Regions from separate parts of the Bartonella propinqua genome, predicted to be linked through region 2. Evidence: predicted binding sites of a transcription regulator. Region 2 holds the regulator's gene; the other holds the start of a gene.
What was found. Region 2 encodes HrcA, which represses chaperone genes, less so after heat shock. Its sites were predicted from a motif close to GTTAGCACTCNCNNNNNGNGAGTGCTAAC; they were not measured.
Positions count from the first base shown of each region.

Region 1 (3,213 bases), on a different contig from region 2:
GCAACAATACCTTCTTCCACAGCAGCACGTGTTGCATTCAAGGCATCATCAACACGATCTTTCTTTTCTTTCACTTCAACTTCTGTTGCACCGCCAACACGGATAACGGCAACACCACCAGCAAGTTTTGCAAGTCTTTCTTGCAATTTTTCGCGATCATAGTCAGAAGTTGTTTCTTCGATCTGCACCTTAATCTGATTAACGCGCGCATCAATTTCAGCTTTTTTCCCTGCGCCATCAATAATTGTGGTGTTTTCTTTAGAAATATTCACTTTCTTTGCACGACCAAGCATATCCAAAGTGACATTTTCTAATTTAATACCAACATCTTCAGAAATAACCTGACCAGATGTCAAGATTGCAATATCTTCGAGCATTGCTTTACGGCGATCACCAAATCCTGGAGCCTTCACAGCAGCAATTTTCAAACCACCACGTAGCTTGTTGACAACCAGCGTTGCCAAAGCTTCACCTTCCACATCTTCAGCAATGATGAGAAGTGGTTTGCCAGACTGAACAACAGCTTCAAGCACTGGTAAAAGAGATTGTAAATTAGACAATTTCTTTTCGTGAATAAGGATGTAAGGATCATCGAGATCTGCCACCATTTTGTCAGCATTTGTGACGAAATAAGGGGAAAGATACCCACGGTCGAATTGCATTCCTTCAACAACTTCCAATTCGGTTTCAGCAGTTTTTGCTTCTTCCACGGTAATGACACCTTCATTGCCAACTTTTTCCATGGCATTAGCAATCATTTTACCGATTTCTGCAGCACCATTAGCAGAAATTGTTCCCACTTGTGCGATTTCTTCTGAAGTTTGGATTTTCTTTGCTTTTTTGAAAAGGTTTGCCACCACTTCATCAACAGCAGCATCGATCCCACGTTTCAGATCCATTGGGTTCATGCCAGCAGCAACAGCCTTTACCCCTTCTTGTACAATAGCTTGTCCCAAAACAGTTGCAGTTGTTGTTCCATCACCAGCAATATCATTGGTTTTAGAAGCCACTTCACGCAACATTTGCGCACCCATATTTTCGAACTTATCTTCTAGTTCGATTTCTTTTGCAACGGATACACCATCTTTTGTGATGCGCGGTGCACCAAATGATTTATCAATCACCACATTGCGACCTTTAGGGCCGAGCGTTACCTTAACAGCATTAGCAAGGATATCAACGCCACGCACCAAACGCTCACGTGCTTCACGGCCAAATTTGACTTCTTTAGCAGCCATTTAATTTCTCCTTGGAGTTTTCGTCTAAAAATATTACAAAATGAAAAAACTGAGAGGCTCAATTACCCCAAAATTCCCATAATGTCAGATTCCTTCATGATTAAGAGATCTTCACCATTAATCTTTACTTCGGTTCCAGACCATTTTCCAAACAAGATACGGTCCCCCGCTTTCACTTCTAAAGGCACACGCTTCCCGTTATCATCAAGAGCGCCATTGCCAACAGCAATAACTTCCCCTTCTTGAGGTTTTTCTTTTGCTGTATCGGGAATGATAATCCCGCCAGCAGTCTTGCTTTCAGATTCAACTCTACGGACAACGACACGATCGTGAAGTGGACGGAATTGTATGTTAGCCATATTCTAAATCCTTAAACTTAATTAGAATTGCATTAATCTTAAGTCTTTGTTAGCGCTCTCTAGGAATGAGTGCTAACAATAATGAAAATATAAAATCCCTCCTTCACAATGTCAACAATTCTCATAAAATTTATCTTAAAGAAGCTTCAAAGTCTTGCCTCTATTTTCTATTTTGCGTTATCTATCTTTTTATGAACCGATGAACATAAAAGGATTTTATCATGGTTGAAACACGTCAGGAAACAGATAGCTTTGGAACGATTTCGGTACGCCAAGATCGTTATTGGGGGGCGCAAACTGAACGTTCTCTCCATAATTTTAATATCGGTATAGAAAAACAGCCTCTCACCGTTATCTATGCCTTAAGCCTTATCAAAAAAGCCGCAGCCCTTGTAAATATGGAAAAAGGCAAACTTCCGCAAAACATAGGGAAAGCGATTGTTACTGCCGCAGATGAAGTCCTTGCAGGCACATTTGACACGCATTTTCCACTTTCTGTCTGGCAAACAGGTTCTGGCACACAAAGCAATATGAACGTGAATGAAGTCATTGCCAACCATGCAAGCATGCTCTTGGGAGGGAAACTTGGCAGCAAAGCACCCGTTCACCCCAATGACCACGTCAATATGAGCCAATCATCAAACGATTCTTTTCCCACAGCGCTCCACATTGCAACCACACTACAAACGCGCCAACACTTATTTCCCATCCTTGATGCCCTTATTACCACTTTAGAAAAAAAAGAAGAAGAATTTGCCGACATCATTAAAATTGGGCGCACCCACACACAAGATGCAACGCCCTTAACGCTGGGGCAAGAATTTTCAGGCTACTGGGCTGCACTAAAAGCCAACCGCGCGCGCATTGAAGCAGCTCTTGACGATGTCCAGATGCTTGCCCAAGGGGGTACTGCCGTTGGAACAGGGCTTAATGCACCACAGGGGTTTGATGTTGCATTTGCTAAAAACATCAGCACCCTTACAGGAATAACCTTTAAAACTGCCCATAACAAATTTGAAGCACTTGCGCATCACGGAGCGCTTGCACATTTCCATGGAAGCTTGAATGCACTTGCAGCTGATCTTTTCAAAATTGCCAATGACATTCGGTTTTTAGGCTCAGGTCCACGCTCTGGCTTGGGAGAACTCGAACTCCCAGAAAATGAACCAGGGTCTTCTATTATGCCAGGGAAAGTCAACCCTACCCAATGTGAAGCAATGACTATGGTTGCATGTCAAGTTTTCGGCAATCATACCAGCGTCACATTTGCCGCAAGTCAGGGACATTTTGAACTCAATGTTTATAAGCCTGTGATTGGCTATAATGTTTTACAATCGATTACTCTTCTTGGAGATTGCATGCGTTCTTTTGATATGCATTGTGTTCAAGGACTCCGCGCCAATCGCGTCCATATCCACTCTCTCATGGAACGCTCTCTCATGTTAGTCACAGCTCTTGCGCCAAAAATTGGCTATGAAAAGGCTGCTGAAATTGCCAAAGCAGCGCATAAAAATGATACCACTTTGCGTGCTGAAGCTATCAAAGCTGGCGTTTCTGGAGAAGATTATGACCAGTTGGTTGATCCAAAAAAGATGATCCACCCACAATAGATCACT
Region 1 covers NZ_JBLEBK010000002.1:133,916-137,128, forward strand. Annotated here, with positions in the region: gene groL (chaperonin GroEL) at 1-1,238, opposite strand, end outside; gene groES (co-chaperone GroES) at 1,301-1,597, opposite strand; gene fumC (class II fumarate hydratase) at 1,819-3,207, shown strand.
Region 1: a site for HrcA is predicted at 1,646-1,674, ahead of groES (co-chaperone GroES). Genes of this name have one in related genera too.

Region 2 (3,213 bases):
ATCCACGAAAGCGCTCTGCTTCCACACTGGATGGGTTCGCTTCCAGTGTGATTTCAGCTTGATTATCGACTGTCCACTTTTTTGCGATAGCTTGCAATAAGGCATATACAGTCTGAGGCGTCATGAGGGAGGGTGTTCCTCCGCCGATAAAAATACTCGTAATATGACGTGGACCTATTTTATGGTATTGCGTTTCTATTTCGCGTTCAAAGGCGGTTACAAAACGTGGTTGATCCACCCCATTTACACGAACATGTGAATTAAAATCACAATAGGGGCATTTGGCAGTACAAAAGGGCCAATGAATGTAAATGCCAAAAGATTCATTCATGAGAGTGCCAAAAGGTTTTCTGCAAAAAGCTTGAAAGCGCGCGCGCGATGTGAGAGGGGTGTTTTATCATTGAGTTTCCAGCCATGTTTTTGCTCCGTTGACATTTCACCAAAAGTATTTTCATATCCATTTGGTAAAAAAATAGGGTCAAAGCCAAAACCTTTATCTCCGCGTGGAGGCCAAATAAATGTACCTTCAACGCTGCCGCGGAAATAATCTGCGTAACCATCGGGCCATGCAATACAGATGACCGATATAAATCGACTTTTCCGTTGGCTTTTTTCATATGCTCCAATTTTTTGAAGTTCGTCTTCTATTTTTTGCATAGCTTTTGAATAATTACGTGTACCATCGGATTGAAGAGCCCAATCGGCGGTATAAACACCTGGTGCGCCATTTAATGCATCTACTTCCATGCCAGAGTCATCAGATAGGGCAGGAAATCCTGTATTTTTTGCAGCTGAAAAGGCTTTGATGTAGGCATTTTCTTCAAATGTTGTTCCTGTTTCTTGCGGTTCGAGCAAACCGAGCTTCTTTGCTGAGAGTGTTGTTAAACCAAAAGGAGCGATCAATGTAGTAATTTCGTGCAATTTATCGATGTTATGTGTGGCAATGACGAGATTTTGAGTTGCTATGCTTCTCATATACATTTCTCCAAATGAAGTGAGGTGGCTGTTTTCTATATTTAAAACGAGCTGAAATGATCGTATGATATGGGTCTTACAAAATTTTACAAGATATGATTTTTCTATATGTTTGCTGATATTCAGTTTAAATAAGATTTTCTGTATTGGATGAGAGGGCAAGTGGGAGAAACCCATAGAAGTATCTTTCTTTTTGACTATGGTATTTTTTTTATGATAAATATGCGATATATCTTTGCACCACTTTAAACTATTTGACCAAACCTTGGCAGGATTTATATAAGAAGCAAGTATTTTTAAAGTAGTGAAACAATTGTGATGAGACACAAATCGATTGATGATGAACTAAAATGCCTTGATGAGCGTTCGCGTGATATTTTTCGTCATATTGTTGAAGCTTACCTTAATGATGGTGAACCTGTAGGATCACGAAATCTTTCACGGCTTTTACAACAGACATTATCACCTGCAACGATTCGTAATGTTATGAGTGATCTCGAACATCTTGGTTTGATCTATGCGCCTCATGTTTCTGCAGGACGAATGCCGACACAATCAGGCTTACGCTTTTTTGTTGATGCATTTATGGAAGCAGGTGATTTGCCGACGCAGGAGCGCGAAAATATTGAAAACCAAGTCAAAGAGGCTGGTCATACACAATCGGTTGAACATTTTCTCGTTCAAGCTAGCCAAGTTCTTTCAGATCTTTCACGTGGGGCAGGGCTAGTTCTTGCGACAAAGCATGAAGGAACATTGAAGCATATTGAATTTGTGCGCCTTGATGGGGAGCATGCTCTTGCAGTTTTAGTGACTCAAAGAGGTGAGGTTGAAAATCGTATTGTTCACTTACCAGAAGGGGTTACCCATGCACAATTGACAGAGGCAACAAATTTTCTTAATGCGCATATTCAGGGACGTACATTGCGTGAAGCGAAAGAGGAAATTGCGCGTTTATGCTCTGAAACACGAGCTGCACTCGATCATTTGTCTCATCATCTTGTTGAAACTGGGCTTGCTCTTTGGGGAGGAGAAGATGCTAATCATAAAATACATCTTATTGTTCGTGGGCGAAGCAATTTGCTTGAAAACGTGAGAGCAGAAGAAGATTTAGAGCGATTGCGACATCTGTTTGATGATCTGGAAACGCGTGAAAGTATGGCACAATTGCTCGATTTAACGGATGAAGGTTCGGGCGTTCGTATCTTTATTGGTTCGGAAAATAAGTTATTTTCGCTTTCTGGTTCTTCCTTAGTGGTGGCACCTTATTGTGATTCACAACAAAGGGTCGTTGGCGCTTTGGGGATTATTGGACCGACACGGCTTAATTATGCAAGGATCGTTCCTATGGTTGATTATACGGCTCAACTTGTGTCGCAATTGTTGCGTTAGATTATTAGGTTGGGTATTCTATTATAAACGTTCATTGTGTTGAGATGTGTAAATACCCCTTGATTTTTGTCTGTAAAGTTTCGATATCGAGAATAACAAGTCTTATGAAGGAATGAAATTTTTATGTCTAATGAAAAAAACAAATTTACTAGCGCTTCATTTGAAAATTGCGATTTGAAAAATCCAGCTGACCACGCTACGCTTAAACAAGCTGCTGATGAATTTTTGAAAATGCATGAAACAGAAAGCCACGCAGACGTTGAAGAGTGCACAGATGTTGAAAAAGAAAGCGATGAATGTACCAATTCCTTGGATACTTTGCAGGATGAAAATAAAGAACTAAAAGACCAACTTTTACGCCTTGCTGCAGATATGGAAAACCTTCGGCGCCGTACTGCGCGTGATGTGGCTGATGCGAGAGCTTATTCAATTGCTAATTTTGCACGTGATATGTTATCTGTCTCTGATAATCTTAATCGTGCTTTGGAGGCTATTCCAGAGGGTGCACGGGAAAATGATGCTGGTTTGAAAGCATTAGCTGAAGGTGTTGAAATGACTGAGCGTGCAATGATGGCAGCATTAGAGCGTCATGGGGTGAAGAAGATTCATCCCGAGGGACAAAAATTTGATCCCCATTTTCATCAAGCGATGTTTGAAATTCCTAATTCAGATGCTCCAGATAATACCGTTCAGCAGGTTGTTCAAGCAGGTTATATCATCGGTGAGCGTGTCCTGCGTCCAGCGATAGTTGGTGTCACAAAAAGTGGAGCAAAAGAAACTTTTGTTGAACCTGATACAGCATAAATACATTAGAAACAATATTCTCAGAATGAAACTATAATATTACAT
Region 2 covers NZ_JBLEBK010000001.1:209,337-212,549, forward strand. Annotated here, with positions in the region: gene hemW (radical SAM family heme chaperone HemW) at 1-331, opposite strand, end outside; gene rdgB (RdgB/HAM1 family non-canonical purine NTP pyrophosphatase) at 328-975, opposite strand; gene hrcA (heat-inducible transcriptional repressor HrcA) at 1,294-2,364, shown strand; gene grpE (nucleotide exchange factor GrpE) at 2,488-3,168, shown strand.